DNA from 2 places in the Nocardioides sp. JQ2195 genome. Region 1 is predicted to be linked to the other one. Evidence: predicted binding sites of a transcription regulator. Region 1 holds the regulator's gene; the other holds the start of a gene.
What was found. The regulator LexA, encoded in region 1, represses DNA repair genes until DNA is damaged. The targets are predictions, from matches to a motif close to TCGAACANNTGTTCGA.

Region 1 (11,311 bases):
CCGCAGGTCAGGGCCGAATCATCCCTCCGACACGCGCCTCAGTGGCATCCTTCGAGTGTCCCGCGAGTGCTCTGCGCGTGCCTTGCGAGGCACCTGACGAGCCACCTGAGGCGACGCCCTCGCCAACTGTGAGCGCCGACCTCCCGACAGTGGAGGATTTCACGCACCAGCTGCGTGAAATCCTCCATCGTTCGACCCTCAAGCGCGCACTCAGCGACCAGCCCGCCGACCTTCCGCACCGGCTTCTCCACAGGTCATCGCCGACCCCGTTGCGGCGATCGACCGGGCGCTGAAGGCTTCCTCCATGGATGTCCGTGCCCTGCAGGCGATCCAGGAACACCAGGCCGGCGTGATCTCACGCCGACAGGTGGTGGCCTGCGGCGGCACCGACCGCGACATCGCCCGGCTGGTGCGCCGACGCACGCTCACCCGTGTGATGACCGGTGTCTACGTCGACCACAACGGCCCGCTCTCGTGGGAGCAGTCCGCGTGGGCGGTGGTGCTCCGGCACTGGCCGGCCGCCCTGACTGGCGGCTCGGCACTGGTGGCGCATGGCCTTCGCCTCCCCCGTTTCCTGAGGGCACCGGGTCCGACGGCCTTCGACGCACTCGGGCCGACCGGTGACGCGCCCACCGGTCGGCGCCGGGGCGCGACCATGATCCCGGGCGTCGGGGTCGACGTGATGGTGGAGGCGCACCGTCGACCCGACCGGGTGGCGGGTGTGCGCCTCACTCGCTCACGAAACTTCGACGACCTGGCGCTCCTGCACCTCAGCCCGCCGCGCGTGCGCCTCGAGCACGCGGTGCTCGAGGTCGCCTCACGTGCGCCTGACGAGGCCGCTGCCGTCGGAGTGCTGTCGGATGCCGTCCAGTCCCGGCGAACCACAGCCCAGCGCCTGCTGGTCGCGCTCGAGCTCCGCCCACGGATGCGGCATCGCAAGCTGTTGCTCCGCCTGCTCGCGGACGTGTCATCGGGAGCCTTCTCGGCGCTCGAGCAGCGCTACCTGGTCGACGTCGAGCGCAGGCACGGCCTGCCCACCGCACGCCGGCAACGCCGGGAGCGCCGGGAGCGCGGAGTGGTCTTCCGCGACGCCGACTACGAGAAGTACGCCGTGATCGTCGAGCTCGACGGTCGCCTGGGCCACGAGTGGTCCGACGATGCAGGCCAGGACCTCGACCGAGACATCGATGCGCTCATCGACCAGCGGGTCACCGTGCGAGCCCGCTGGCACCAGGTGCTCGATCCCTGCCGTCTCGCCGCGGCCCTCGTGCGGATCCTGTGGGCTCGCGGCTGGACCGGCCGACCCCGTTCGTGCGGTGCCGACTGCGCGGTCGGCCTACTCCTGCGCGCGCAGCCGCCGGACAGTGGAGGATTTCACGCAGACAGTGCGTGAAATCCTCCACTGTCGGCCGTGGCCCAAGCCAGGGTGTCGTGCGGGCCACATTTTCGCTGACCCCGCCCGCCATTCGTAGCGGCCTGACACAATGGCCATCGTGGCAAAGCAGGGGGCCGGAAAAAGAGCAGGATCTCGGCGGGGGCCAAAGAAGCGGTCGCTCCCGAGTCGGTCTGCCCTGCTCCTGTGCCTGGCGATCACCGTCTGCGTGGTCGCGTGGGGCTATCTCGTGTTCGCCGCGATCGACTTCGGGCGCTCGGCGCGTGGCGGCGAGTCGGGGGCCTGGACCTTCCTCGGCCTGGCCTGCCTGGGCGCCGCTGCCTGCCTGTTCGTCGGGATGATCCTGATCGGCCGACTCCTGCGCGCGACCGGCATCATCACCGCCCCGACCGGTCCGGACGGCAGAGGGACGCGCGCGCCGAGCCCCACGAGGCCCACGACCGTCTCGAGCGCAGGTACGAGCAGCACCAGCGCGAGCGACACCACTGCCAGCGCGGGCTCGCACGTGAGCAGCACCACTGCCAGCGCGGGCTCGCACGTGAGCAGCACCACTGCCAGCGCGGGCTCGAGCACCAGCAACATCCCGAACACCGCGAGCAGCGCGCCGAGCACCACGGGCACCGGCAGCGCCAGCAGCACGCCGAGCGCCGGCACCGGCACCGCCAGCAGCGCCAGCAGCACACCGAGCGCCGGCACCGCCAGCGGTTCGCCGAGCTCGGCGACCACCAGCCCCGGCACCTCGGGCAGCATCACGCCGGCCGCCGTCCCGGAACCGCGCACCACACCCGGTCCCGACCCGAGTCGGGACACCCCGCCCCAGGGCCACCACAGCGCATCCGGCAACAACAGTGCATCCAGCAACCACAGCGCATCCAGCAACAACAGCGCAGCGGGCAACCAGGTCGGACACAACCTGCTGTCCGGCGACACGGCCGAGGTGCCCAAGGTGCCGTCCGCGCGCTACAAGGGCAAGCGCATCGCCCGGTGACCGCACGCCACGAGGCCCCGCGCAGCGCCCGATGACCGCACCCCACAAAGGCAAACGCCTCGCCCGCTGACCACACCCCACGACGCAAGCGCCTCGCCCGGTGACCGCGGAAGATCCAGTTAGGTTAACCTAACTCGGTGGTTCCACCTTCCCCCGCGCGGCCAACGGTCGCCCCGCCCGAGCGAGTCCACGCACCCCCCGGAACGCCTGGAACTTCCACGCCACCGGCCAGCGCCTGGGCCCTCCTGCGACGCGGGCTGGCCCGCAACAAGGCTCGCCTGGTCGCCAGCTTCGGTCTGCTCAGCCTCTGGCAGGCCTGCGAGACCCTGGTGCCGGTGATGATCGGCCTGATCATCGATCGCGCGGTCGCCACCGGCGAGGTCCGCGAGATGGTCGTCTGGGGACTCGCCCTCTGCGCGCTCTTCGGCTTCCTCTCCTACGGCTACCGGTTCGGCGCACAGATCGGGTTCAGCGTCATGCAGCAGGAGATGCACCGGACCCGCGTCGAGATCGCGGCGCACGCGCTGCACCCGCGCGGAGCCAGGACGTCCCTGCGCCCCGGCGAGACACTCTCGCTGGCCACTGCCGACGCCGAGCTCGTCGGGCAGTTCATCCGCTCCATGGGCTTCACGGTCGCCGCGGTCATCTCGCTGGCCGGAGCGTCGTGGTACCTCCTCACCCTGGACCTGACGCTCGGCCTCGTGGTGCTCGTCGGCGTCCCGATGGTGCTCGCGCTGACCCAGGCGATCACCCCCGCGATCTCCCGGCACACCGAGCACCAGCAGTCCACGGTCGCCGAGGCGACCGGCGTCGCCACCGACCTGATCCGCGGCCTGCGCGTTCTCAAGGGAATCGGTGCCGAGTCGGTCGCCGGGTCCCGCTACCGAGCACTCAGCGGACGGGCCCGCGACGCATCCGTGCGGAGCACGTCGACGTACGGCGCGATGGCCGGCCTCACCCAGGGCCTCTCGGGACTGTTCCTCGCGGCCGTCGCTGTGGTCGCCGGGCACCGGGCACTCTCCGGTGACATCAGCATCGGCGAGCTGATCGCCGTGGTCGGCCTGACCCAGTTCCTGGCCGAGCCCCTCGGCATGCTCGGCGACATCTCCGCCCACACCGCACGGGCCCACGCCTCCGCCCGCCGGATCGTGGTGTTCCTGCACACCCCGCACCTGGTGCCGGTCGGCGACGCGCACCCGCACTCGGGGGCAGGACTGCGACTCACCTCCGTCACGGCTCCCGGCCTCAACCGGGTCAGCCTGGACTCTCGCCCCGGCGAGATCCTCGGCATCGCGGTCACCGACCCGGCGGCTGCCGCTTCACTGATGGCGCTCGTGAGCGGCTCGTCGTCCCCTGTCTCCGGCGACCTCACCCTGGGCGGCCTGCCGCTGGACGAGCTGTCCCTCGCCGCCCGCAACGAGCACCTGCTGGTCAGCCCGCACCACGTCGACCTCTTCGAGGGCACCCTGCGCAGCAACATCGACCCGACCTCCACGCTCGCCCCCGCGGAGCTGGACCGACTGCTCGACGCGTCGGCCTGCGCCGACGTGGTCTCGCTCGTCCCCGAAGGCCTCGACCAACCGGTCACCCCCGACGGCGCCACCTTCTCCGGAGGCCAGCGCCAACGCATCGCGCTGGCCCGCGCCCTCGCCACGGACGCGCCCCTGCTCGTGCTGCACGACCCCACCACCGCCGTCGATGCGGTCACCGAGCACCGCATCGCAGCAGGCATCCGCGAGCTGCGCAGCGACGCCGCGGGGCGGCGTACGACGTGGCTGGTCACCTCCTCCCCCGCCCTCCTCGCGCAGTGCGACCGGGTCTTGCTGATCACCGACGCCGGCGTCACCGGCGAGGGCACCCACCACGAGCTCGCCGCCGACCCGACGTACGCCGAGGTGGTGCTGCGATGAGCACGCGCCACCTCCTCCCCATCGCCACGCGCCAGGAGACGGCCGGGCTCGCCTGGCGCCTGGTCGCCCGTCACCGGTTGCCGCTGGTGGCATCGATCGTCTCGTTCGTGCTGGCCGGCCTCTGCGCCTTGGTGGCGCCGTGGATGCTCGGGCACATCGTCGACCTGGTCATCGAGGGCGCCCCGGCGCGCGAGCTCACCACGGCCGCCGTCGTCATCGGCGTCGCAGCCGTGGGAGGCGGGTTGTTCACCTGGGCCTCCGTCGCCTTCCTCGCCCGCGCCGGCGAGCCCGCTCTGGCCGAGCTGCGCGAGGACGTGCTCGACAAGGCACTCGCCCTGGACTCGGCCCGCGTCGAGGCAGCCGGCACCGGCGACCTGCTCTCCCGCGTCGGGGACGACGCCCGCACCGTCGCCAGCTCGCTCACCGAGATCGTGCCGACGCTGGTGAACTCGCTGGTGCTCGTGGCCTTCACCGCCGCCGGCCTCTTCGCGCTCGACTGGCGTCTGGGCCTGGCCGGCTTGGGGGCGCTGCCGTTCTACGTGATGGGACTGCGCTGGTACCTCCCGAAGTCGGGCCCCTACTACGCGCGCGAACGCGTGGCCCAGGGCGAGCGCGCCCAGGCCATGGTCAGCGGGCTGCAGGGTGCACCCACCGTGCGCGCCTTCGGGATGTCGGCCGACCAGGTGGCCACCATCGAGGACCGCTCCGACGAGGCCCGCACCATCTCCGTCACCGTGTTCAGGCTGCTCACCCGCTTCGGCGCACGCTCCAACCGCGCCGAGCTGATCGGGCTGCTGCTGGTGCTGACCACCGGTTTCCTGCTGGTGCGCGCCGACTCCACCACGGTGGGCGCGGTGACCGCCGCCGCGCTCTACTTCCACCGACTCTTCAACCCGATCAACGCGCTGCTCTACATCTTTGACTCGGTGCAGTCGACCGGCGCCTCGCTCTCCCGCCTGGCCGGCGTCTCGCTGCTGCCCCCTCCGCCTGCCCGGCCGGGTTCGCTGCCGGCCGCTCCGGGGCCACTGACACTCGCCGGCATCGACCACGCGTACGTCGAGGGGCGCCCGGTGCTCTCCTCGGTCGCGGTCACCATCGCACCGGGCGAGCGGGTCGCTCTCGTCGGTGCCACCGGGGCCGGCAAGACGACACTCGGCGCGATCGCGGCCGGCGTCCTGCCGCCGACGTCCGGACGTGTGGACCTGGCCGGCACCTCATTGGCGGAGCTGCCCAGCAGCGTCCTGCGCCAGCGGGTCTCGTTGATCAACCAGGACTTCTACGTCTTCGCCGGCACCGTGCGCGACGCGGTGACCCTGGTCGCCGCCGACGCCACCGACGACGCTGTCCGGGCGGCGCTCGAGACCGTCTCGGCCCTCGGGTGGGTCGAGGCGCTGCCCGACGGCCTCGACACCGTCATCGGTGGCGGCGCCCACCCGCTGACCCCGGCCCAGGCCCAGCACCTCGCCCTGGCCCGGATCGCGCTCGCCGACCCGTGGTTCGTCGTGCTCGACGAGGCCACCGCCGAGGCGGGCTCTGCCGGCGCCCGCGACCTCGAACGGGCCGCACTGGCCGTCACCGAGGGCCGCGGCGCCCTCGTGGTCGCGCACCGGCTGACCCAGTCGGAGTCGGCGGACCGGGTGCTGGTCATGCACGAGGGCCGCGTGGTCGAGGAGGGCAGCCACGACGAGCTGTTGCGCTCCGGCGGTCGGTACGCCGAGCTGTGGGCTGCCTGGTCGGGCAGCTGAGCCGAGTCGGTCGGCACCACGGCGCGCCTCACCGGGCTCCGTCGGGGACGTCCAGGGCTGCGGCCATGAGGGCACCGTGGCCGAGCGCCGGGCCCTGACGCCCCGGCCCAACAGCAACGCGTTCCGCACTGGCCGCCGTGGACCAATTGGTCCACCGCGGCCAGTCCGCGGGCGACCGCCCACCCGGAGCCCTTCGAGACGGACAGGCCGCTCATCACCGTGCGTCACAGGGCGGCGGCGAAGAGGACGGTGCCGACGCCGTCTGCGCCTCGCTGGGCAGCCGAAGGCTCCCCGCGGACAGCCGTGGGGATACGGCGCTCTCCCGGTCCCGTCCACCCGCCGCACGACACGTCGAATCTTTGTTCGAGGAAATCCTTGCCTTGTTCGAACACATGATCTAACTTCGTACATGTGTTCGATCGAAAGTCTGATCGATCCCGACAGCTCCACAGCTTCCCCGGAGGCCGTTGTCGGTGGTCACCGTTAGACATTCGCTCAGCACCGACCACCCACTTCCCCCGGAGGTCTCGATGAGCACCATGACCCTCAGCCCCGCCAGCCAGACCAGCACGATCCCGGTCGGCCAGCGCCAGGTCAGCACGATCCAGGTCGGCCAGCGCCAGACCAGCCAAGGCAAGGTCGGCCAGCGCCAGCTCCGCCTCACCCGGCGCGGCCGCGTGGTCATCTTCATCGCGGCACTGCTGGTGGTCATGGGCGCCGCCCTTCTCCTGGCCAACGCATCGACGGCCACCAACCACGCCGGCGTCGACCAGCCGACCCGGGCAGTCGTGGTCGAGTCCGGCGACACGTTGTGGAGCATCGCGGGCGACCTGGCCGGGGACGGCGAGGTGCGTGACATGGTGCACGAGATCAAGCAGCTCAACGCGCTCGACTCCTCGATGCTGATGACCGGCCAGACCATCTTCGTGCCGATCAGCTGACACAGATTTCCGCAGGTCGCCTCGACCCCGGCCTGCGGATGGGGAAGACGAAGGGCGGGGCGCCGACAACCGGCCACCCCGCCCTTCGCACGCCCGAACCCAGCTCGCACCTGAACCCGCGACACGTTCGAACAGGTGTTTGAACCCGAGGGCGATTGAGGCTACGTTGGAAATCCACCCGGACAGGACTGCGGAAGGCACGCCGATGGCACGAAACGACAAGGTCGCCGAACTCCCCGACGGGCCTCCCGACGCGACGGGCCTGACCCCGCGCCAGCAGCGCATCCTGAACAGCATCAGCGACTCCCTCGAGCGCAAGGGCTACCCGCCGAGCATGCGCGAGATCGGCGAGACGGTCGGCCTGACCAGCTCCTCCTCGGTCTCCCACCAGCTCAAGGTCCTCGAGGCCAAGGGCTTCATCAAGCGCGACCCCAACCGTCCCCGCGCGATCCAGGTGTTCCTGCCCGAGACGATGGCCCCGGGCCGCGCCGTCGGGTCGGCCGGTGAGTCCGTCATCGACGAGACCGGCATCGGCGACGCGATGCCGTCCGCCACCTACGTCCCCGTCGTTGGCCGGATCGCGGCCGGCGGCCCGATCCTGGCCGAGGAGCGTGTCGAGGAGATCTTCCCGCTGCCGAAGACGCTCGTCGGTGAGGGCACCCTGTTCCTGCTCGAGGTCTCCGGTGACTCGATGATCGACGCCGCCATCTGCAACGGCGACTACGTCGTGGTCCGTCAGGAGCAGACCGCCCGCAACGGCGAGATCGTGGCCGCGTTGATCGACGGCGAAGCCACCGTGAAGACCCTGCAGCGGCGCGACGGCGAAGTCTGGCTGATGCCCCACAACGATGCCTACGAGCCGATCGACGGCAGCAACGCCAGCATCCTCGGCATCGTCACCGCGGTCCTGCGGCGGGTGTGAGCCCCGCGCGGGGCGTGAGTCGTCAACTGCGTCGAGGCGGCAAGGGCGTGACAGAATCCGCTCATGCTTCGCACCTCCACCCTTGCTGTCCTCACGCTCGTGGCCGCCGGGCTGTCCACCAGCCCGGCCCACGCTGACCGGACCAGTGCTGACCGCGGCGGTGCCGACCGCTCCGACGACGTGGTCTCGGCCGCGGGCCAACACCTCGACGGCCAGGTCGTGGACCGGGTGGCCGACACGGTGGACCAGACGATCCCGGAGCTGACCGAGCTCCTCGAGTCCGACTCCACGGCCCGCGTGCGCAACGGCCGACTGTTGCACCAGGACACCTTCGAGCAGGCCGAGTCCACGGTGTCCGAGCACGTCGCGCGGGCCTCGGCACCCCTGTCCCAGACGTTCGAGCTGCACAGCCGTCCCGGCGGCAAACGCACCATCTATCTCGACTTCAACGGCGAGCGGGTCTGCGACAGTGGCTGGACCGGTCCCGGCGACTGCATCAAGGCCCCCGCCTTCGACACCGACGGGCGCTCCGGGTTCAGCTCCGGTGAGCTGCGTGCCATCCAGTCCGCGTGGAAGCGCGCGGCCGAGGACTACGCGCCGTTCGCCGTCGACGTCACCACGGAGCGTCCCTCCGCCGGGGACATCACCCGCTCCGGCAGCGGCGACAAGCGGTTCGGCGTACGTGCCGTGATCACCAGCTCCAACTCGGTGCGCAAACGGGTCTGCGGTGGCCCCGGCTGTGGTGGCGTGGCGTTCGTCGACATCTTCGATCGGTCCCGGGCCAACCGCTTGCGCGACTTCTGGGTGTTCCCCCGGGAGGTCAACAACCAGCCCCGCCGGATCGCCGACGTCGTCTCCCACGAAGCCGGCCACACTCTCGGCCTCTCCCACGACGGCACGCGCAGGAGTCCCTACGCGAGCGGCCACGGCATCTGGGCGCCGTTGATGGGCTCGTCGAACCGCCAGCTCACCCAGTGGAGCCGCGGAGAGTACGCTCACGCCGACAACCGCGAGAACGACCTCTCCGTCATTGCCTCCAACGGTGCTCCGCGGGTCCGCGACGACCACGGCGGTCGCTCCGGGAGCGCCACCAGGCTGCGTGCTGGGCAGGCCGCGCGGGGTGTGATCAGCAGGGGCAGCGACACCGACGTCTTCCGGATCAGGACCACCTGCCGGGCCAAGCTCACGGTGCGCGCCCGCAATGCCGGGGAGAGTCCCAACCTCGACATCCGCCTGACCCTGACCAACAGGGCCGGCCGGGTGCTCGCGCGGCGCAACCCGCTGTCGTCCGCCTCCGGCGAGGCGCGCGGTCTCGACGCGACGTACGCCGGCAAGCGCCGGGCCGGGGTCTACTTCGTCCGGATCGACGGCGTCGGAGCCCGCGACCCGAGGACGACGGGCTACAGCGACTACGCCAGCCTCGGCAGCTACCGGGTGACGCTCGACTCCCGCTGCGGCGGCTGAGCCGGGCGCGCCACCGGGTCGCGAGCTGGCCCGCGGCGCGTCCCGGTCAGCCGGCCGCGAGCCGCTTGAGCGCGTTGCGCGCCACCTGGGGGTCGGCGGTCGTCCACATCGGGGGCAGGCTGGCCTTGAGGAAGTTGCCGTAGCGAGCCGTCACCAGGCGGGGGTCGAGCACCGCGACCACGCCTCGGTCAGCGGTGGTCCGGATCAGTCGGCCGGTGCCCTGGGCCAGCAGCAACGCGGCGTGGGTGGCCGCGACCTGCATGAACCCGTTGCCGCCTGAACGGTCGGCTGCCTTCTGGCGCGCCGACATCAGCGGGTCGTCGGGACGCGGGAACGGGATTCGGTCGATCAGCACCAGCTGGCAGGTCTCCCCCGGCACGTCGAGGCCCTGCCAGAGACTGAGCGTGCCGAACAGGCAGGTGTGCGGATCGGCGACGAACTGCTTCTGCAGCTCCGCCAGCTGGGCCTCACCCTGGGCGAGCGTAGTCAGGTGGGGCAGACGCTTGCGCACCTCCTCCGCGGCGGCCTCGGCGGCCCGTTTGCTCGAGAACAGGCCGAGGGTGCGCCCGTCGGCGGCGTCGACGAGGTCGACGATCTCGTCGAGCTGCGCCCTCACCAGTCCGTCACGACCCGGCGGGGGCAGGTGCCGGGCGACGTAGAGGATCGCCTGCTGGCCGTAGTTGAACGGCGAGCCGACGTCGATGCCACGCCAGGGCAGCACGTCCTCGGTGCGGGGCGAGGTCTCTGTGGTCGCGATGCGCTCGTCGGCCTTGAGCCCGAGGGACGAGGCGACCGTGCTGAAGTCGCCCCCGAGCATCAGGGTCGCCGAGGTGAAGACCACCGTCTTGTCGCTCAGCAGCTTGTCGCGCATCGGGCCCCACACCTGGAGCGGCGCCACGCACAGCTGCGGGCCGCCGCGCGAGGGGTCGCGGTCGTTGCGCCAGAGCACGTCGGAGTCGAGGTCGGCGGCCATCCGCTCGGCGGTGGTGAAGACCTCCTGCACTCCTCCCTTGGCCTGGTTCTTGCCGGGGTCGCCCTCCTCCCCGGAGTCCTTGGGGATGGCACTGAGGCAGGCCCGGGCGGCGTCGCGCACGAGCACCAGCGCATCAGCGAGCTGCTCGTCGATGCGGTCGATGCGACCGGGCTCGGTGCGGGCGATGGCGTCCTGGAGGCTGCCGGCAGCATCGTCGAGGTCGTTGGCCTCGTCACCCTCGACGTAGCGCTGGGCCCGGCGCGCGGCGCGCTCCAGGTCGCCCACGCTCAGCTCGTCGGTGGCCGCCTGGGTGATCCGGGCGGTCACCTCGTGCGCCTCGTCGACCACGACGACGTCGTACTCCGGGATCATCGGGACGCCCTCGATGGCGTCGATGGCCAACAGGCTGTGGTTGGTGACGATCAGCTGTGACTCCGCCGCCTTCTCGCGAGCGCGCTCGGCGAAGCACTCCTCCCCGAAGGGGCACTTGGCCTTGCTCAGGCACTCGCGGTGGCTGACGGAGACCTGCCGCCAGACCTTCTCGGTGTGGCGGGGCGCGTTGTCCTTCTCACCGGTGCCGCCGGTCTCGGACTCCTTCTCGGCCCACTCGCGCAGCTTGAGCACCTCGGCGCCCATGGAACCGCTGGGCAGCTCCACCAGTGCCCCTTGGTCGTCGGGCGCGCCCTCACGCACCCGGTGGAGGCAGGCGTAGTTGGAGCGGCCCTTGAGCACGGCGAAGGACGTGTCGATCCCGGGCTTGGCCTTGAGCGCATCGACCAGGCGTGGGATGTCGCGCTCGACGAGCTGGTGCTGGAGGGCGAGGGTCGCCGTCGCGACGACCACGCGCTTGTCGTGCATCAGGCTGGGCACGAGGTAGGCCAGCGACTTGCCGGTGCCGGTGCCGGCCTGGACGAGCAGGTGCTCGTCGTCGGTCATCGCCCGGGCCACCGCGTCGGCCATCTGGACCTGGCCGGG
Region 2 (11,311 bases), 1.9 Mb from region 1:
GGGTCGCCTCCACCGACTTCGCCATCTTCTGGTCGGCTTCTGACAAGACCTGGTTGATCACGGTTTCTCCTTGTTGGCTACGGATGTCGCTGCTGGGTCGGCGTACGGCTCGCTGCAGGGTCAGGCGGTCGACGCGCTCACGAGCGTGCCAATCTTCTCACCCTGCACCGCGCGGGCGATGTTGCCCGGGGTGGAGAGGTTGAAGAAGACCATGCCCATGTTGTTGTCGCGGGCGAGGCTGATCGCGGTGGCGTCGGCGACCTTCAGGTCGCGAGAGAGGAATTCGTCGTAGGTCAGCTCGTCGAACTGGACGGCGTCGGGGTTGGTCTTGGGGTCCGAGTCGAAGACGCCGTCAACGCCCTGCTTGCCCATCAGGATCATCTCGCACCGCACCTCGAGGGCTCGCTGCGCAGCCACGGTGTCGGTCGAGAAGAACGGCATGCCGGCGCCGGCACCGAAGATCACGACGCGCCCCTTCTCCATGTGGCGGATCGCCTTGCGTGGGATGTAGGGCTCCGCGACCTGTCCCATCGTGATGGCGGTCTGCACCCGGGTCTCGACGCCCTGCTGCTCGACCATGTCCTGCAGCGCGAGGCAGTTCATCACGGTGCCGAGCATGCCCATGTAGTCGGCACGGGCGCGCTCCATGCCGCGCTGCTGCAGCTCGGCACCACGGAAGAAGTTGCCGCCACCGACCACGATTGCCACCTGCGTGCCGTCACGCGCCACGTCGGCGATCTCCTTGGCGATGCCACCGATCACGTCGAGGTCGAGACCGACCTGGCCTCCACCGAAGACCTCACCTGAGAGCTTGAGCAGGACACGCTTGTAAGGCACGGGCCAATTCCCTTCGTGGAGGTCGTTCGTCGTGGCAAACCTACTGGAGGGTTCCGCCCCCGGTCGAACTTGACGCCCGCACAGACACAGGGGCGGCACGACGTGTTCGTCGTACCGCCCCTGTGTGGAGCCTGCTCCAGGTCTCCTGGCCTGCCGGGGTGCGTGCGTGCCCGGTTGGGTCAGGCGCCGACCTCGAAGCGGGCGAAGCGCTTGATGGAGGTGTTCGAGGCGTCGAGGACGGCCTTCACCGTCTTCTTGCTCTCGGTGACCGACTCCTGCTCGAGCAGGACGATCTCCTTGAAGAAGCCACCGAGGCGGCCTTCGACGATCTTGGCGACGGCAGCCTCGGGCTTGCCCTCCTCGAGCGTCTTCTTCTCGAGCACGTCGCGCTCGGCGGCGACGACGTCGGCCGGGACGTCGTCGCGGGTGAGGTACTGCGCCTTGAGGGCAGCGACCTGCATCGCGGCGGCGCGGGCAGCGGTCTCGTCGCCGTCGTACTCGACCATGACACCGACGGCGGGCGGCAGGTCAGCGGCACGCTTGTGGAGGTAGACCGCGACGGGACCGTCGAAGTAGGCGACCTCGCCCAGCTCGATCTTCTCGCCGATGGTGATGGCGAGGTCCTCGACGACGGCACCGACGGTCTTGCCGTCGAGCTCGACGGCCTTCAGTGCCTCGGTGTCGGCGGCCTTGGCACCCTCGGCTGCCTCGGCGATGCGCTGCGCGGTCGCGACGAAGTCGTCGTTCTTGGCGACGAAGTCGGTCTCGCTCTTGATCTCGACCAGGGCGCCACCGGAGTTGACGACCAGGCCGGCCGAGGTCTCACGCTCGGCGCCGCGGGCGGCGGCCTTGGCCGCGCCCTTGACGCGGAGCAGCTCGACGGCCTTGTCGAAGTCGCCGTCGGCCTCGTCGAGCGCCTTCTTGCAGTCCATCATGCCGGCACTGGTGAGCTCACGGAGCTTCTTGACGTCGGCTGCGGAGAAGTTAGCCATGATCCTTCTTCCTCGAAGTTCAGATGTGTGGAATGTGAACGGCGGCCGCGCCCGCTCGGGACGCGGCCGCCGGTGAAGCGTCGTGCCTACGGCTCGGGCCGGATGGCCCGGGTCGTGGGTCAGGCCTTGTCGTCGGCCTTGGTCTCGGCGTTCACGAAACCGGCGGCCTCGGCGGCCTCGGCCGACTTGAACCAGACCTCGGCCTTGGTGCGGCCGTACCAGGGGCTGCTCGGAGCGTGGAACTTCTTCGAGTCCTTGTTGCCCTTGATCTCGAAGCCCTCGGGGCCCGAACCGTCCTCGTTGGCGGGAGCGGAGTCGGCACCGAACTCACCGGCGGGAACGTCGGCGAGCGGCTTGACCTCGGCTGGCGCCTCGGTGACGGCCTCGGCGGCAGCAGCAGCCTCGGGCGCCTCGACAGCGGCACCGGTGCCCTCGGAGGCCGGGGTCTCGGTCTTGGCGGCGTCGCCACCGGTCGCCTCGACGGCAGCCTTGTCGGCGTCACCGGCCAGGAGCTCGCGCTCCCACTCGGCCAGGGGCTCCTCGGCGGTCGCGCCCTCGGACTTGCCACCGGAGCGGGCGATGAGGCCCTCGGCGACGGCGTCGGCGACGACCCGGGTCAGCAGGCCGACCGCGCGGATCGCGTCATCGTTGCCCGGGATCGGGAAGTCGACCAGGTCGGGGTCGCAGTTGGAGTCGAGGATGCCGATGATCGGGATCCGGAGCTTGCGCGCCTCTTCGACGGCGAGGTGCTCCTTGTTGGTGTCGACGATCCACACGGCGGACGGCGTACGCGTCATCTCGCGGATGCCGCCGAGGGTCTTGTCGAGCTTGTCGCGCTCCCGCTTCATGTGAAGCAGTTCCTTCTTGGTGCGACCCGAGCCGGCGACGTTGTCGAAGTCGACCTCGTCGAGCTCCTTGAGGCGGTTGATGCGCTGGTGCACGGTCTGGAAGTTGGTGAGCATGCCGCCGAGCCAACGCTGGTTGACGTAGGGCATGCCGACGCGGGTCGCCTGCTCGGCGATCGCTTCCTGGGCCTGCTTCTTGGTGCCGACGAACATGATGACGCCGCCCTTGGCCACGGTCTCCTTGACGAAGGCGTAGCTGCGGTCGATGTAGGCCAGCGACTGCTGCAGGTCGATGATGTAGATGCCGTTGCGCTCGGTCATGATGAAGCGCTTCATCTTCGGGTTCCAGCGACGGGTCTGGTGTCCGAAGTGGACGCCGCTCTCGAGGAGCTGGCGCATGGTCACGACTGCCATGTTTCTTCTTTCCTGTTGGTGTGGCCGAGGCACCGCTGCGTGCTCGCCTTGTGCTCCGATCCGCATCGGAGAGGCAAGCCGGTGGATCGACCAGCATTGTTTTCAGTTCGTTGCTCCCGACGGGTGTCGGGTGCCCTGACGCCGCGTGGCCATCCGATCCGGCCCGCTGGAGCGGGGCCGGAACTGAGGATCGTCACCCACGGGTGGTCGCACTCCGCGAGGAGTACGTCGTGGTCTGCGAGCGTGCGAAGTCAATCCGCGGACGGATTGCGGAGTCCAGCCTAGTTGATCCGGGCGTGTGCGACCAATCGGGACCGAGGCCGTTTTGCGCGCACAGGCGACGGCCGGCCGCCCCCTCTCCACAGCCTGCCGCGCGCGCCTCCCACGCCCCCGCCATCCGGGACACGATCACTCCATGTGGAACCGACGCGACTCCCTCTCGATCCTGCTGGTCCTGGGCCTGTGGCTCCTGGTCAGCGGGAGTTGCGCCGGGTCCGCAGCCGCGAGTGACCGACCCGCCCCCGAGGGTGCCTGGCCACTCGTCCCGACCCCCACCGTCGTGACCGGATTCGACCCCCCGGCCACGCGGTGGGGTTCCGGGCATCGCGGGGTCGATCTCGTCGGATCCCCGGGCCAGGTGGTGCGCTCCGCCCTCCCGGGCACGGTCACGTTCGCCTCGGCGCTGGCGGGCCGTTCGGTCGTGGTGGTCGACCACGGCGCCACGCGTACGACGTACGAACCGGTGATCGCCTCGGTCGCGGTCGGTGACGTCGTCGGCGAGGGGCAGCCGATCGGCCGACTCGAGCTGCGCCAGTCGCACTGCCTCCCGGCAGCCTGTCTGCACTGGGGGTTGATCCGCAACGCGGACGACGTCTATCTCGATCCCCTGACCCTCGTCGGAGCCCAACCCGTGAGGTTGCTCCCCTTCGCGGGCCTCTCCATGTCCATGGCCCTGCCGTCCATGCCACCGAGCAACGCCACCACACCGCACCAGTCCGACGGGCGCGCGTGGCGAGCGTTGATCGAGAGTGGCCTCAACCGCGACTGAGGCGCCCGCGCAGTCCGGCCAGGCGCCCGCGCAGTCCGGCCAGGCGGCCGGGTCGCTTCCACTGCGGGTCGTTGACCGTCGCCTTGCCGGTTTTCTCAGCGTGCGGCTTGACCACGCTGCCCCGCTCGAACACGACGATGCTGTCGTAGAAGTGCATCGACTTGGTGGTGCGGGTGAAGTCGTCCACCTGGAGCCTGCGTGGCTGCTTGGAGTGCCAGGCGTTCAACTTGTCGGTCAAGCCCTTGGCGTACTGCATGAACGTGCCCGGCTTCCGGTAGCCGCCGCCCCACTTCGGCCAGTAGCTGGTGTGCAGGTCCTCGATCAGGAACACACCGTCCTCACTCATGGTCGGATAGATCTCCTCGTAGGTGGCGATCTGCTGGGGACCCAGATGGCCACCGTCCTCGATCAGCACGTCGACCGGCCCGATCTCCTCGACGATGGACCTCAGGAACTCGCGGTCCTCCTGGTCCCCGATGAAGATCTTCGTGTTGCGCTGCTCCAGCTCCTTGCACTTGGGGTTGATGTCGACGCCGTGGATCTTGGCACCCCGCCCGAAGTAGTCGCGCCACATCTGGAGCGAGCCGCCTTGGGAGACACCGAACTCCAGCACCACGGGCTTCTTGCCGCGGAAGCGCTCGAAGTGGCGGTGATAGATATCGAAGTAGTGGATCCACTTGTGGATGAGGCGGTCGTCGTTGTTGCGGAAATAGGCTTCCAACGGATTCTCGAGTGAGGACACCGAGTCAACCTAGTGGAGGCTTCCGAACCTCCCAAGGGTCACGCGCGTGGGTGCGCCTGCTGATAGGCCGCCCGGAGCCGTTCGCTGCTGACGTGCGTGTAGACCTGTGTGGTCGACATCGACGAGTGGCCGAGCAACTCCTGCACGGTACGCAGGTCTGCACCACCCTCGAGCAGGTGGGTGGCCGCGGTGTGCCGCAGGCCGTGGGGACCGATGTCGGGGGCGCCGGGGACGTCACGGATGCGCTTGTGGACCAAGGTGCGCACCGCGCGCTGGTCGATCCGCTTGCCGCGCGCACCCAGGAACAGTGCCGGGCCCGCACCTTCGCCCCGCAGCTTGGGGCGGGCATGGTCGAGCCACCGCTTCAGCGCCAGGGCTGCAGGCTGGCCGAACGGGACGGTGCGCTCCTTGCGCCCCTTGCCCAACACACGCGCCACCTGACGGTCGAAGTCGAGGTCGTCGACGTCGAGGCCACACAGCTCCCCCACACGCATGCCCGTGGCATAGAGCAGCTCGAGCATCGCCACGTCGCGGATTCCCACCGGGCTGCCGTCGTCCGCGAGCTCAGCAGCCTGCTCGACGAGCTCTCGGGCCTCGTCCGCCCGGAGCACGTCGGGCAGCGGCCGGTGCGCCTTCGGCGACGCCAGCAGGATTCCGGCATCGGTCTCGGATCGCCCCGTCCTGACCAACCATCCGGTGAAGACACGCGCTGCGGTCGCACGACGTGCGATCGTCGTCCGCGACCTGCCCTGGGTCTGCAGCCGGGCCAACCAGCTCCGGAGGGTGCGCAGGTCGAGGTCCTTCAGCTCGTCGATTCCCAGCCGATGAGCGTGGTCGAGCATGGACGAGACGTCGCCGAGATAGGCGCGCACCGTGTGCGGGGTGAGGTCGCGCTCGCTGACGAGGTGGCGCTCATAGTCGGCGAGGACCGCGGCCATCGCTTCGGGGAGCAGCTCTTCCTCGTCCATTGCGGCGAGTCTAGGCCCGCCTCGGACCGCTCGACCGCAACGACACTGCCTGTGCATGAAAACCGGGCCAAAAGGGCCTCTGACCTGCGGAAATACTTCTCCACAGATCGCCGAAACCTCTTGTCATCGAACATCCATTCGAAGCAAAATATGGACCATGTCCAGCACCTTCGCGCCCACCTCCTCGACCGTCGCCGAGGTGCTCGAAGATGCCCGGGCGATGCGACTCGCCTCCGACGATGCAGAGCGCCTCATCCTGCTGCGGGCCACCGAATGGGCGGCCGCGCACCCCGTCGACGGTCCCCACGACACCGGCGCCTTCGAGATCGTCGAGGCCGATGAGTTCCGGGTGCAGACCCTGCCTCAGATGGCCTACGACGCCGGCGCCGAGTTCGCGCTGGCGATCGGGATGTCCCACGAGGCCGGCGACCGGCTGATCCACGAGTCCATGGAGCTGCGTCACCGGCTTCCCCTCGTGTGGGAGCGCCTCGCCCGGGGCGAGCTCACCGCCTGGCGTGCTCGCCGCATCGCGCAGATGACCATCGGTCACCCCGACGACGTCGCCGCACACGTCGATGCGGCCGTGGTGCAGGTCGCCCACAAGGTCGGGTTGATCACCCTCGAACGCCTCATCGACGAGGCGATGCTGGTCCTCTACCCCGAGCAGCGCGAGCAGCAGCAGCTCGAAGAGCTCGACAAGCGACACGTCACCCTCGATTCCAACTTCTCCCACACGGGCCTCGCCCGGATGCAGATCAGCGGTGAGATGAAGGACGTCCTCGACTTCAACGACAAGATCAACCAGATCTCCCAGATCCTGCACAGCCTCGGTGTCCCCGAGAGCCATGAGGTGCGTCGTGCAATGGCCATCGGCATCCTCGCGGACCCGGCAGCCGCCCTCGACCTGATCAACGGCACCACGATCTCGCGCAAGCCGAGCAAGAAGATGACCCTCGTGGTCCACCTCTCCCGTGACGCCATCGAAGGAACCTACATCGTCGGACGGTTGGAGAAGGGCCGCGTTCCCCTGCTGGTCCCGCAGATCCGTGAGTGGGCGGGCCGTGGTGACACGCACCTGACCGTCACGCCGGTGATCGACCTCTCCGAGCACGAGAACGTCGAGCAGTACGAGCTTCCCGACCGGCTCAAGCTCCGCATCGACGCCCGCGACCACGTCTGCGTCTTTCCCTTCTGCAACCGCGTCGCCACGCGTTGCGATCACGACCACACCATCCCGTTCCACGAGGGAGGCGCTTCGTGCGAATGCAACGTCGCTGCCCTGTGTCGTCGCCACCACCGCATGAAGACCCACCGTGGTTGGAGCTACTCGGTTCTCGAACTGGGCACCTACCTGTGGTTGTCCCCGGCTGGCCGCAGCTACTTCCGCGACAACACCGGCAGCACGGACGTCACTGGCGATCATCCGCCAGACCCCGGCGACGGATGTTTCCGGCGGCCATCGTCTGGTTCACCACCAAGCGACGGATCCGTCAAGCATCGAAAGAACCCGGATTCCTGATCAGCTCCTGCCCCCGGGCAATCGTCACGAGCCACGACTCCACGACGCCTTCTCGAACTGTCGTCAGACCTGCGCTTCGTCACCCCGGGTGGTGAAGTGACGACCGGTCAGCGAGACGGTGGCCAGGATGACGAGCGCGGCGCCGAGCCATTGCCGCTCCAGCAGTCGTTCTCCCACGAAGGAGGCAGCGGCGAGACCGAACACCGGAGTCAACGGCAAGAACGCCCCCGCCGTCGATGCAGGAACCCCGCTCAGACCAGCCACGAAGAACCAGAACGCGAATCCGTAGTAGATCGAACCCGACAGAACGGCCAACGCCCACGAGCTGGCATCGGCGGGTGGTCGCAGGTCAGCGACGCCAGTCAATGCAGACAACCCAGCAACGACCACCGCGCACGTGAGCGCGGCTCCCTGTTGGACGAGTGCCACGAGCAGAGACCCATCGTCGAGCAACAACCTACGGGTGAGCACTGTGTAGCAGGCGCAGGCGGTGACAGCAGACACGGTCAGAGCAATGCCAGCCAGATCGCCGGCTGCTCCTGGTCGATGGACCACCAGGAGCACTCCGACCAGCGCCACGATGACTGCCACAAGTGTCGCTGCCGCGACCCGCTCTCGAAGCACGAGAATCGCAATCAACAAGATCAACACCGGTTCACTGCCCCAGAGCAACACCGACATGCTGGCGCTGATCGTGGTCAGCCCGAGCAGCCCCAAGGCGTAGGCCGCGCCGGGATTGAGCACCCCAAGCAGGGCCAGCTTGCCCAAGGCACGACTTCCGACCCACGCCACACGCAGGAGGAACATCAGGCCCACCAGGAGCAGGCAACTTGCGGCGAGCTCGATGACCAGCAGCGTCAACGGCGCAACGCCACGATCAAGGACTTGCTTGCTCAAGACTGTGCCCCCGCCCCAGCAGGCGGTGGCAGCCACCAAGAAGAAGAAATGACGACATGAGCTGGGTGCAGACATGACTGCGACTCCGGTCGCGCGGCAGGACGGACAGAACGGCTGATGCTGGCGGCGCAGAGATGCCGCCAGGAGTCAGCCGATGTGCTCCTCGTCATCACAGCGGTCATAGGCAGGGAGCCGCATCGTGCCCACGGACATGCGGTTCCTACCCACCTCACCACGGTAACGCGTCCGCCGCCATTGCGTCGCTGTCGCGCCAAGACTTTGTTCAGTAGCCGCCGAGCAGAACAGACCGCGCCTCGACGACCTCGAGGTTGGCCGCGGTCCCACTTGTGGTGACGGTTCCCGGCACCGGCAGCCACCGACCATCACCCACCCGATAGGTCGCAGACCAGGTCACGTCCACCCGCGGATGAAGAGCCTCGGACGGGTGTTCATAGCTGTGGGAGACATAGGCGGTCATCGGCAGGGCCGAGTCGTAGGCGACCCCGGGACTGCTGGTGGTGAACTGTTCACCATCGCCGGAGACCCATGTGTAGGACGTGGGTCGGATCCGCAGCTGCACCCGCTGCCCGAGCAACCGGAACGACCTCGTGAAGGCGTCCACCTCGGTGCGATACAGCGTTTCGAAGTTGATCAATGTCTTGCCGCCCGGTGGCTGGATCACGATGTCACCCGGCGGAATCACGGTGGCACGAAAGGCGCGCAAGACAACCACGCCCCAATTCACCTTGGCGGGCTTGGCTATGGAGCCGGGCCCGCCGCACACCTTCAGCTCAATTCGGCGCCCGTTCAATCCCTTCCGAATGGACATCGTGAGTTCATCGCACGTGTCGATAGGATTGGACGCTGAGGTGGGCAAGTACGTGTCCCGGTCGTCATCCGAGGACTCACGACAAACCAGTCTCGAACCGACAAACGCCTTCCCAGCTACGTTTCCGGAAGTGGAGGTCATCTTGCATCCATTGATCTGCGTCGCACTGGCCATCACAGGAGCACTCACACAGACGCACAGCACAAGCGTCACGAAAGTCAGAAAGCTCTTCATTGCACGAAGCCCACGTTCTTGACCTTCCATCGGCCGTGCACTGGCTTCAACTCGAAGAACCATTCAAAGTTCTCCGCCTTGAACGGTGCGGGCCGGCCTCCTGCTTCCGGGATTCGAGTGCCTTCCGAGGCAGACACGAACAGCTGGAGGCTGACGAGCGGTGCCGAAGTCGTGTCAACGTCGGTCAACTCGCCCGCGACGAATGATGAATGCTTGAAGCGAACCCTTCCACCCGCTTGGTGAAGGGACACAAGGTCGTCGATGAACTGCTGACAGAGATCACACGCTCCTGTGGAGATGTGCCGAAGCCGGCTCGCATCGCCCGTCCGTAGCGCTCGTGCATAGGTCTCCACCCAGATCCGGGCGACCTGCTCGGCGCTGATCTCGGTCGCGGGCTTGTCCTCGGGCCAGCCACCCTTGGGTGGCTTCGCGGGCTCCGGAGGCGTGTAGGTCGATGTCGGCTCCGAGGGACTCGAGGACTCCGACGGGGTGAACGTCTCCATCGGCTCATCGCTGGCGTCGGAGTCACCGTTGCAACCACCGAGCACCAGGAGGGTGGACAGACCAAGAGCGACGAGTGCCCGACGAGATGGTTGCATGTGTTCCGTCCTGTTCCCGAGGGCGCCGGAACGGTGGCGCCGGTCCCCACCGTATGACGAATCGGACATGTCGCGGAAGGTCCAGTGGCATGACTGTGGAGAACTCACGTTCGTGCCTCGCGCGTCAATCTCCAGCCGTGCTTGCTCTGCTCGACCAACCCTTCGGCGGAAAGCTTCTGCAGCGCTCGGCCCGCCTCGACCAACCCGACTCCGGCCGTGCGCGAGATGGAGTCGACGGCGACCGGGTTGGCCACCGGCACCGCCTCGAGGACCTGGGCGTCGCGGGAGGAGAGCCTGTCGCGTCGTCGCTCACGACCACGCGGCATCTCGAAGAGGTACTCCCCCGAGGGCTTGATGAGCTCGAGCACCTCAGCACTCCGGGTGACCAGAGTCGCCTCGCCGTTGCGGATGAGTTGGTGTGCACCCTCAGACGGTTCACTGGTCACCGGCCCGGGGACTGCCATCAACGGCCGGTTGAGCTGGGTCGTCCAATTGGCAGTGCTCAGCGCACCCGACCTCGCGGCCGCCTCCACCACCACGGTCCCGCGAGCCAGACCCGCGATGAGCCGGTTGCGGGCAAGGAAGCGAGAGCGCATCGGCGACCAACCCATGGGCACCTCCGACACCACGGCGCCGTGCTCGGCGAGGTAGTTGAGCAGGTTGGCGTGGGCCTCGGGATAGCACCGGTCCACCCCACAGGCGAGCACCGCGACAGTCTTCCCCGATGCCGACAACGCGCCCCGGTGTGCCGCCTGGTCGATGCCGAAGGCGGCACCGGAGATGACGCAGGTGCCGGTCTTGGCGACTTCGGCCGAGATCTGGCCCGCAACGTCGATGCCGTACGTCGTGCACGAGCGCGAGCCGACCACGGCCAGCGAGTCCTGCAGCTCGTTGAGCCGCAGCGGACCCTTGACCCACAAGCCCAGGGGAAGCCCACCCCGGTCCCTGACCCCACGGACGGGCTCGAGACCATCGATCTGGCTCGGCCACTCGTCATCACCGGGAATGATGAATCGGATCCCCAGCCGAGCGGCTCGATCGAGCTCACGCTCCGGGTCGTTGTCGGCCAGGCGGAGGGCCACGTCCGTGAGCACTCCGTGCGGATCGCGGTCCTGGAGGAGGAGCTCGTGCAGCGTCACCGCTCCCAGATCGGCGACCAGGTCGCGGATCCGAGCCTCGCCGGGCTCCGCGAGCTGGCAGAGCGCTGTGCGTGCCAGGCGTTCCTCATGAGTGGCACTCATCCGACGGCACTCATCGTCGACAGGACTCGAGCCGGCAAGGCCTCCCCCGTCCGCAACCGGAGCGCGACGTCGAGCTCCGCCGCCCCAGGCTGCTCGACTCCGGCCAGGTCGGCCACCGTCCAGGCGAGGCGGTGCACCCTGGTCGC

Region 2: the regulator LexA is predicted to act here: its motif matches at 5,973-5,988, upstream of ncot_RS06125 (HNH endonuclease signature motif containing protein).

What each region holds. Positions count from the first base shown of each region.
Region 1 covers NZ_CP050902.1:3,419,167-3,430,477, forward strand. Annotated here, with positions in the region: gene ncot_RS16235 (hypothetical protein) at 305-1,393, shown strand; gene ncot_RS16240 (hypothetical protein) at 1,616-2,338, opposite strand; gene ncot_RS16245 (ABC transporter ATP-binding protein) at 2,519-4,291, shown strand; gene ncot_RS16250 (ABC transporter ATP-binding protein) at 4,288-6,036, shown strand; gene ncot_RS16255 (LysM peptidoglycan-binding domain-containing protein) at 6,567-6,977, shown strand; gene lexA (transcriptional repressor LexA) at 7,183-7,899, shown strand; gene ncot_RS16265 (hypothetical protein) at 7,963-9,363, shown strand; gene ncot_RS16270 (ATP-dependent DNA helicase) at 9,410-11,311, opposite strand, start outside.
Region 2 covers NZ_CP050902.1:1,272,161-1,283,471, reverse strand. Annotated here, with positions in the region: gene frr (ribosome recycling factor) at 1-58, opposite strand, end outside; gene pyrH (UMP kinase) at 121-837, opposite strand; gene tsf (translation elongation factor Ts) at 1,017-1,829, opposite strand; gene rpsB (30S ribosomal protein S2) at 1,949-3,088, opposite strand; gene ncot_RS06140 (peptidoglycan DD-metalloendopeptidase family protein) at 3,504-4,136, shown strand; gene ncot_RS06135 (class I SAM-dependent methyltransferase) at 4,123-4,878, opposite strand; gene ncot_RS06130 (tyrosine recombinase XerC) at 4,917-5,846, opposite strand; gene ncot_RS06125 (HNH endonuclease signature motif containing protein) at 6,004-7,365, shown strand; gene ncot_RS06120 (DMT family transporter) at 7,429-8,337, opposite strand; gene ncot_RS06115 (hypothetical protein) at 8,546-9,091, opposite strand; gene ncot_RS06110 (hypothetical protein) at 9,322-9,924, opposite strand; gene dprA (DNA-processing protein DprA) at 10,029-11,165, opposite strand; gene ncot_RS06100 (YifB family Mg chelatase-like AAA ATPase) at 11,162-11,311, opposite strand, start outside.